DNA from 3 places in the Bacillus sp. LQ01 genome. Region 2 is predicted to be linked to each of the others. Evidence: riboswitches for the same ligand, from Rfam matches in the RefSeq annotation. Region 2 holds a riboswitch; each other region holds the start of a gene.
The links. A riboswitch is a leader RNA that binds a small molecule or an ion and turns the genes downstream of it on or off. The one in region 2 is predicted to bind S-adenosylmethionine.
Positions count from the first base shown of each region.

Region 1: it holds a riboswitch for S-adenosylmethionine, as region 2 does, so the genes downstream of both, AC22L0_RS23040 (bifunctional O-acetylhomoserine aminocarboxypropyltransferase/cysteine synthase) here and AC22L0_RS03620 (Na+/H+ antiporter NhaC family protein) in region 2, are expected to answer to the same signal.
Region 3: it holds a riboswitch for S-adenosylmethionine, as region 2 does, so the genes downstream of both, AC22L0_RS23625 (methionine ABC transporter ATP-binding protein) here and AC22L0_RS03620 (Na+/H+ antiporter NhaC family protein) in region 2, are expected to answer to the same signal.

Region 1 covers NZ_JBYEZL010000003.1:478,473-481,755, reverse strand. The annotation lists gene AC22L0_RS23045 (chloride channel protein) at 1-1,037, opposite strand, end outside; SAM riboswitch class I at 1,359-1,463, shown strand; gene AC22L0_RS23040 (bifunctional O-acetylhomoserine aminocarboxypropyltransferase/cysteine synthase) at 1,556-2,854, shown strand; gene metA (homoserine O-acetyltransferase MetA) at 2,838-3,283, shown strand, end outside.
Region 2 covers NZ_JBYEZL010000001.1:664,257-667,539, reverse strand. The annotation lists gene AC22L0_RS03620 (Na+/H+ antiporter NhaC family protein) at 125-1,441, opposite strand; SAM riboswitch class I at 1,536-1,641, opposite strand; gene AC22L0_RS03615 (ribonuclease FAU-1 family protein) at 1,762-2,280, opposite strand; gene gltP (glutamate/aspartate:proton symporter GltP) at 2,349-3,283, opposite strand, start outside.
Region 3 covers NZ_JBYEZL010000004.1:24,550-27,832, forward strand. The annotation lists gene pruA (L-glutamate gamma-semialdehyde dehydrogenase) at 1-526, shown strand, start outside; partial or broken gene AC22L0_RS23620 (cysteine hydrolase family protein) at 777-1,342, opposite strand; SAM riboswitch class I at 1,586-1,691, shown strand; gene AC22L0_RS23625 (methionine ABC transporter ATP-binding protein) at 1,815-2,834, shown strand; gene AC22L0_RS23630 (methionine ABC transporter permease) at 2,824-3,283, shown strand, end outside.

The DNA of each region.
Region 1 (3,283 bases), on a different contig from region 2:
ATAGATGCTACAGCGTATCCGATACTTGACCCGGAAAATATAATTGGGAAGATATGTCCACCTCGCCACCCTGTGTTCAAACAAACGGCAGTAATGCACAACTTTAAAATCCCTGAAAGAAGTAGTATCCAAAAAGATAAATGGCTCCATTCAACAACTAATTCTTTTAATTGATGTTCCCCTGAAAATAATGTGTACGGAAGAAAAGTTCCCGCAATTCCTAATAAAATACCACCGATAATTCCGAGTGTCAGTTTGTATTCCCTAAAAGGGTGGATTAACTTCTCTAATGTGAATTCTAACTTGAAATAAAAGAAACCAACTATAGCACCGATACTAGCAAGTGGAAGAAATGCGATCCATTCATTGAAAGAAAGTGCACCTTCCCCGAAATCAACAATAAAGGATCCACGATTATCGAGTTTACTCAGTAGTAAATAAACAGAAAAACCTGCGAAAGTAGTAGCTAAGTATACAATCGCCTTTTTTCCTTTAGAAAAAGCAGCAATTTGTTCCCCCTCATTTTCATTTGGTGCTAAATAACCGAATAATGGTGCGTTAAAAATGACACTTAAAGTAGCTCCAATTCCGATCTCGGTTAGCTCATTCATACCCTTTAAGGCAAATTTAAAGCGATCCCCTACCCATGTGCACAGTCCGCCTATAATTCCAACTAGTGCGGCTTCTGGACCAAGACTAGCACCGAAAATTAAAACAATAATCGCTGTTAAAGTAGCCTGATGGACAAAGCGATATTCGATTCGACCAGTTTTTTTATATTCAGCCATCACTTCAGGCATAAGGCGTGGGTATGTACCGAAATGTTTTTGTGATAGACCAACAAGGACCCCGCCAATTATTGTTACGCAAAGGGTGTAATAAGAGGGAAAAGAGAGAACTTCAGGCAAGTATCCCCAAATAAAGTGGATTCCAATATTTATTGTGACTAAAAATAACCAGACTGTAGCTCCTACTATAGATCCTAGAAGAATGCCATATAGAGCAAGTATGTACTGCATATCTTTTTTATTTGTCATGTTATACCTCCGTTATGTAAATCTTAGTAGGTAAAAAAGTGAAATATACTAGTGAAAAATGGATTGAATATATATAGTATCTTTTTGAGAAGATGGCCTATTCAACATATAGGCTAACTTTAGGGGAATTTGAATTTATAGGTTAAATTACTTATTTAATTTTATAGACTGATTTGAGGTTTTTAAAGGTCTTTTTTGAAATAGACTAGAATATATTTCTTTTGTTGCTTTATATGAAACTGTTAACATTTATTTTAGAACATTCAGAAAAACCGTTTGACATTAGGAAATTATTGCTATAAAATCAACGGTAATTGCATAGTCTTATCAAGAAAAGGTGGAGGGACAGGCCCGATGAAACCTTGGCAACAGCCGTATAACGGAATTGTGCCAAATCCTGCAGGTAGTAATCCTGAGAGATAAGAAAGAGCCTTTAGAGCGTGTTTTCAAACTGCTCCTTTCTTGTTTTCAGGAAAGGGGCAGTTTTTTATTTTGTATAAAAGAAAGGAGAATGAGAGATGGGAGAATCATGGGGAAAAGGAACAATTTGTGTGCAAGGTGGCTATACGCCAAAAAATGGTGAACCACGTGTTTTACCACTTTATCAAAGTACAACATATAAATACGATACTTCAGATGATTTAGCAGCCCTATTTAACTTAGAGGCAGAAGGATATATTTATACACGTATTGGAAACCCTACTCTAGCCGCATTTGAGCAGAAGTTATCAGATTTAGAAGGCGGTGTAGGAGCTGTTGCAACGGCTTCTGGGCAAGCAGCTATTATGCTCGCAGTTTTAAATATTTGTAGTAGTGGGGATCATTTACTTTGTTCTTCAACGGTTTACGGGGGAACGTTTAATTTATTTGGAGTGAGTTTGCGTAAACTGGGCATTGATGTTACGTTCTTTAATCCAAATTTAACGGCAGATGAAATTACGGCGCTTGCTAATGACAAGACGAAACTTATCTATGCAGAATCGTTAGGAAATCCAGCGATGAATGTTTTAAATTTTAAAGAATTTTCAGCTGCTGCTAAAGAATTAGAGGTACCTTTTATCGTTGATAATACATTAGCAACTCCTTATTTATGCCAGGCGTTTGAACATGGGGCAAATATTATTGTTCATTCTACGACGAAGTATATCGATGGGCATGCGAGCTCCTTAGGCGGTATTGTAATTGACGGTGGAAACTTTGATTGGACAAATGGAAAGTATCCGGAACTTGTTGAACCAGATCCAAGTTATCACGGTGTAAGTTACGTTCAAAACTTTGGTGCAGCAGCGTATATTGTGAAAGCACGTGTTCAGCTATTAAGAGATTATGGAAATTGTATGAGCCCATTCAATGCATATATTAGCAATATTGGCTTAGAAACATTGCATTTACGAATGGAACGTCATAGTGAAAATGCTCTTGCAGTTGCTAAGTGGCTTGCTAATCATGAACGTATTGAATGGGTGAATTATCCGGGCTTAGATAGTAATGAAAATTACTCATTGGCACAACAGTACTTGAAAAAAGGTGCTAGTGGTGTTTTAACTTTCGGTATTAAAGGCGGATTAGAAGCAGCAAAAGAATTTATCGCAAATGTAAAACTAGCAACTCTTGTAACACACGTAGCTGATGCACGAACTTGTGTTATACATCCTGCTAGTACGACGCATAGACAATTAAATGCTGAAGATCAGCGTTTAGCTGGTGTTACATCTGATTTAATTCGTTTATCAGTTGGTATAGAAGATGTTTCTGATATTATTGCAGATTTGGAAGCAGCTCTAGTTGGGGGCAAAACACATGCCGATCATAATTGATAAAGATTTACCGGCTCGCAAAGTGTTACAAAAAGAAAATATTTTTGTAATGACGAAGGAGCGAGCGGAAACACAAGATATACGCGCTTTGAAAATTGCTATATTAAATTTAATGCCAACGAAGCAAGACACAGAGGCACAATTACTTCGCTTAATTGGAAACACACCGTTACAATTAGATGTTCATTTGCTTCATATGGAATCACATCTATCTCGTAATGTAACGCAAGAACATTTAACAAGCTTTTATAAAACGTTTCGTGATATTGAAAATGAAAAGTTTGATGGGCTCATTATTACAGGAGCGCCAGTGGAGACCCTTGCTTTTGAAGAGGTAGATTATTGGGAAGAGCTTAAACATATTATGGAGTATTCAAAAACGAATGTAACATCTACGCTCCATATTTGCTGGGGAGCACAGGCTGGCTT
Region 2 (3,283 bases):
CCATAACGAGCTTAAGAACCGTTTTCTACTCAGACTTAAGACCGAGTCATATTCAGCCCTTTACGCAAAAAACGTGCAGAGTCTATTCTCTGCACGTTTTTTAATTACTAACATTCATATTAAATTAAGCAGTTTTATGATACTCTTTTTTCTTAGCTACTTTCGAAAACCTTGGAAACCCAATTAAAATAGAAACAATCCCACATACTCCAACTAAAATTGGATAAAATGCATACGGTAACAATTCAACTGGAGATAACGCTGCAAATCCTGCTGCCGTTAACATTTGGGCACCGTACGGAATTAATCCTTGCACACAACATGAGAAAAGATCTAATACACTCGCTGATTTACGAGGGTCTATTTCATATTGATCTGCAATATTTTTTGCAAGCGGGCCTGTAAAAATAATTGAAATCGTATTATTCGCTGTACACATATTCGTCATACTCACTAAACCAGCAATACCAAATTCCGCTCCTTTTTTCGAACGAATATTACGTGTTAATACATTCATTAAATATTGAATACCACCATTATATTGGATTAATTCAACCATACCGCCAATTAATATAGCAAGTAATACTAACTCCATCATACCGCCCATTCCAGTCGTTACACTTTTAAAGAAACTTTCTAACGTGTAACTTCCATCTATAAGACCGATAACACCAGATAGTACAGTTCCACCAGTTAATACAATAAGTACATTCCAGCCAAGTAGCGCTGTAATCAGTACTCCTGCGTACGGTAAAATCTTTATCCAATCAAAGCTATGTGCTTTAATTTGCGTGTCACTTCCTGAAGTAACTATTACTAATAGCACAATTGTAATAATAGCCGCTGGTAACACAATTAAAAAGTTCGTTTTAAACTTATCTTTCATTTCTGTTCCTTGTGAACGAACAGCTGCGATTGTTGTATCTGAAATAAATGATAAATTATCACCAAACATCGCTCCGCCAACAACAGTAGCCATTGCAAGCGCAATTGAGATATCAGTTTGACCACTAATACCTACAGCAATCGGCGCTAATGCTGCAATTGTTCCCATTGAAGTTCCCATCGCTAATGAAATAAATGCCCCAATAACAAAGATTCCAGCTACGATAAATCCTGGCGGTAAAATAGTTAATGCTAAATTAACAGTTGAGTCTACTCCGCCCATTCCTTTAGCAGTTTCAGAAAATGCACCTGCAAGCACAAAAATTAATACCATAATCATAATATCCGGATTTCCTGCACCTTTAGCGAACCGCTCTACTTTCACATTAAAACTTTCTTTACGATTCATCATTAAAGTGACTCCTACAGCAATTGAGATCGCTACAAGTATCGGCAATTTATAGAAATCACCTGTAATAATTCCAGAACCAATAAATAGCGCCAAAAATATCCCAAGTGGTAATAAAGCTAAACCATTTCCTCTCGTTTCTTTCAAAGTATCATCTCTCCCTAGTTTCAACCTTTTTCTAATGAATAACAAAAGACCTCTTCCGATGAGAAGAGGTCTTATACATCTATAAGAAACACTCTTCTCATCTTTCAAGCACACGCTTGCTGGATTTGGCACAGCACTCTGAAATCGAGTCCGCTGCCGAGGCATCGTAGGGCCAGTCCCTCCGCCTCTCTTTATAAGAAGGTTTCATATTTATTTTTTAATAATAATTTCTTTCCTAACTTTACTCGCTTACAAAACAAAAGTCAATTATTTTTTGTATAGATTTTTTTGGTAATTATACAAAAATTCGAATACAACAATCATTTTAACTTTTCTATTTCTTCTTTCAACATTGAAATCCAATAAAATTCATTATTTTTTATTGTTGCTAATATCCATTTCGTAGTGTACCAAGCTAACTCATACTCTTCCTTCGTGACATCACCACTTTTATAAGCATCCTCTAGCTCCTCTTCATCTAATACATACACCTTACCGCTAGGTAATAATACTACATCTAAATATAAATCATCAAAATACGGTAAACCACGATCGTCTATTTTATATTCTTTCGCCACATCGATATAATATTGCACTAATTTTTTCTGATCATCTAACATAGCGGTAATCGCAAAGTTTTTCCCGTCTATGAAATATTGAATCCACGTATACTGATCCGCTGCAATACAAAGTTCTTCACCATCATATTCTTTACAACTAGGCTCTCTCACCTTTTTTATATCCAGTATTCCGAGTATTCCCTCTTCCACTTGCTTAACCGTATAACTCTTTTCTATTAGCCTCTTCCACGAAGAACCGTCACCATATTTACGTTTCATTATGTCTGCTCCTCTTCTATATACAGAAAAGCTCCCACATATTATGTGAGAGCTTGTTCATATTATAATTAAGCCGCTTGACCCTTTTCAGAAATCTCTTTTAAATAAGCTTGTCCTTTTTCAGCGTCATATTGACCTTCCCACTTAGACATAACTACAGCTGCTAAAGAGTTTCCTACAACGTTAACTGCTGTACGAGCCATATCTAAAATACGGTCAATACCAGCAATGAACGCTAAGCCTTCAGGTGGAATACCTACTGTACCAAGTGTCGCTAATAATACAACGAATGATACGCCCGGTACACCTGCGATACCTTTTGATGTAACCATTAATACAAGCAATAATGTAATTTGTTGTGTAATAGATAAATCAATACCGTACATTTGTGCTAAGAAAAGAGCCGCAATTGCTTGATATAAAGTTGATCCATCTAAGTTAAATGAATAACCTGTCGGAATAACGAAAGATGTAATTGCTTTCGGACAACCGAATTTCTCCATTTTCTCCATGATTTTTGGCAAAACTGTTTCTGAGCTTGCTGTAGAATACGCTAAGATCAGCTCGTCTTTTAAAATCTTAAAGAATTGGAAAATGTTGATTCCAAATATTTTCGCTGTAAGTCCTAAGACAACTACGACGAAGAAGATCATTGCTCCATATACGACAATTAGTAATTTCCCTAATGGAATTAATGAAGCAAGACCAAATGTAGAAACTGTAACACCAATTAGTGCAAACACACCAAATGGTGCAAATTTCATAACTTGGTTTGTTACGTAAAACATTGCGTCAGCTACACCTTGGAAAAATTGAAGAACTGGTCTTCCTCTTTCACCAATTGCTGCTACACCTAAACCAAATAATACAGAGAAGAAGATAATAGCAAGCATATCTCCGTCAGCTAACGACTTCATAATGTTCGTTGGAACAATATTTACAAATGTATCTGCAAATGAATGACTTTGTACTTGTTCTGTCGTATGTGTATATTTCGAAATAT
Region 3 (3,283 bases), on a different contig from region 2:
TGAATTAACAAAAGAATTAACAGTTGCTAACCCAGCAGTATTAGGTACAAACATGGGTCCTGTTAATGACCAAGCTGCATTTGATAAAGTAATGAGCTATGTTGCAATTGGTAAAGAAGAAGGTAGAATCTTAGCAGGTGGCGAAGGAGACGATTCTAAAGGCTGGTTCATCCAACCAACAATCGTTGCTGACGTTGCAGAAGATGCTCGCTTAATGAAAGAAGAAATCTTCGGACCAGTAGTAGCATTCTGTAAAGCGAAAGACTTCGATCATGCACTTGCAATTGCAAACAATACGGAATACGGTTTAACAGGTGCTGTTATTACTAACAACCGTGACCATATTGAAAAAGCACGCGAAGACTTCCACGTTGGTAACTTATACTTCAACCGTGGATGTACTGGTGCAATCGTAGGTTACCAACCATTCGGTGGCTTTAACATGTCTGGTACAGACTCTAAAGCTGGTGGACCTGATTACTTAGCACTTCACATGCAAGCAAAAACTACTTCTGAAACTTTATAAGAAATAGTAGAGGAGCTCTTCACAGAATGTGAAGAGCTCCTTTTAAAATTGAACCCCCATATATTACCGTCGTTCGAAGAGAATGAGCTAAAACCTATTAATAGCGGGATAAACATGTAAACAGAAATAAAATAATGAGAAAAGTTGACTTATTAGTCATATTTTTTAGTATTCATTTTGAGAATTTCCTGTATAATACAATTTGAAAGAAAATCTATGGTTCGACAAGGAACACTCCTTTCGGTTTTGCTCACTGAAAGGAGTGTTTTTTTATGTAGCTAAAAATTCTTGCGTGCTTATTACATTTGCATATACGCCATTTAAACTAGCTAAAATTGTATTGTGAATATAAACAGCTGGTATAGTAGCGTTCTTAAAAGAAAGGTCTTTTGTAGCACAAGCGTCATGTATAACGGTACATTGAAAGCCAAAATCGAATGCAGCCCTTACTGTTGCATCGATACACATATGAGTCATCATCCCGCATACAACGACATGTTCAATATTAAAACGTTTTAATTGCTCTAGAAGATTAGTTTCTCGGAAGCTATTTGGATAATGTTTGACTATAACTGTTTCTTCTCTAAGTGGACGTACGCTTTCGTGAATATGTACACCTTCTGTATTAGGTAGGAAAAAAGTAGCGTCATCTTTTATAGCTACGTGTTGGATATGAAAAATAGGTTCGCTGTTTGTTCTAAATTGTTGTAATAACTGATTAGCATATTCGCTTGCTTCTACTGGATTACGCAATTCCATCTTTCCATTTGGAAAATAATCGTTTTGAATATCGACGAGTAAAAGAGCTGTTTTCATATATTTATCTTCCTCCGAGTTTCATATTCAAATAAATTTATTCAATTCGTAGAGAGGATTCTCCTGTTTAAAAATATGAGGAAGAAGAATTTTAAATAACCTTGAAAGTTACTATTTTTCAGATGAATATTCATCTGAAAATTTTAATAAAGGAATAATTAATATTTTTCTAAAAAATGTATTGACTCTTATTATTCTGAGTTCTATAATGAGAATTAATTAAACGACAATTAAATCGATACATTCTTATCCAGAGAGGTGGAGGGACTGGCCCTACGATACCTCAGCAACGGGTTTTTTAATACCGTGCTAACTCCAGCAAGCCATATAAAGGCTTGGAAGATGAGAAGATGTGAACGAGTACATATAAGTGCTCTCCTTCTTATCTTTATGGTTGATAAGAAGGAGGGCACTTTTTATTTTACCTCGAAAGCTCTGCTTCAAGTTTTTACAGCATATAGGAGGGAAAAAAATGATTTCTTTTACCAATGTAAGTAAAGTGTATGAATCAGCTGGCCAATCTGTTCATGCGGTGGAGGATGTAACATTATCAGTTGAGAAAGGCGAAATTTTTGGCATTATCGGTTTTAGTGGCGCTGGAAAGAGTACGTTATTACGCTTAGTAAATATGTTAGAGAGACCGACGGCAGGAACGATTTCAATAGATGATAAAGATATTACATCATTATCGACGAAAGAATTGCGTAAACTAAGACAAAGAATCGGAATGATTTTTCAAAGTTTTAATTTATTTAATTCAAGAACAGTATTTGGAAATATTGCTTATCCATTAAAGTTAGCGAAAGTACCAAAGAATGAGATAAAAGAAAGAGTAAATGAACTGCTGAAGTTTGTAGGGTTAGAAGATAAAGCAAACTATTATCCAGAGCAGCTATCAGGTGGGCAAAAGCAGCGTGTGGGCATTGCTAGAGCACTTGCGACATCGCCAGATATTCTTATATGTGATGAGGCAACATCAGCCTTAGATCCAGAAACGACGACAGAAATTCTAAACTTATTAAAGAAAGTAAATCGAGAATACAATTTAACAATTCTTCTTATTACACATGAAATGCATGTTGTGAAAGAAATTTGTCACCGTGTAGCTGTAATGGAGAAGGGGAAAGTTATTGAAGAAGGAAAACTGTTTGATGTTTTCACGCAACCAAAAACAAAGACGACTCAAAACTTTGTACGTTCTGTCATTAATGATCATTTACCGGAAAGTGTTCTAGCGAAAATTCAAAATGGTGGTCAAATTTATCGTCTAACATTTACTGGTGAGGAGACAGGACAGCCGGTACTATCATATATCGCAAAAAACTATAACGTCGATGTAAATGTACTGTACGGAAATATTATTGAACTTCAAAATGTGCTATTTGGAAATCTTCTTGTAGAGTTGCAAGGTGAGCAGAGGGAAATTCAAAAAGCATTACAACATCTAAGACTGCAAGTGCAGCTGAAGGAGGTAGAAGCTCATGCGAGTTGATTGGAGTATATTTTGGCCGCGCATACTAGATGCGACGGGGGATACCCTCTTAATGGTAATTGTAACCCTTATATTCGCTACAATTCTGGGTATACCTCTAGGTTTACTTTTGTATGTAACGAGAAAAGGAAACTTTTTAGAAAATAAATGGGTCTTTTCTATTCTTAACATCATAATTAATACAATTCGTCCGGTACCATTCATTATCTTTTTAGTAGCCTTAAGTCCACTAACAAGAAGTGTTATCGGAACGACGATTGGAACAGCAGCGGCAATTTTCCCGATGACGTTAGTCGCATCAATTGGTATTGCTAGAATGGTTGAAACAAACCTTGTTTCCGTTCCGAAAGGAGTAATTGAAGCAGCGCAAGCAATGGGAGCCTCACCAATTAGAATTGTTTTTGAAATCCTTGTACCAGAAGCGTTAGCACCATTAATCTTAGGTGTCA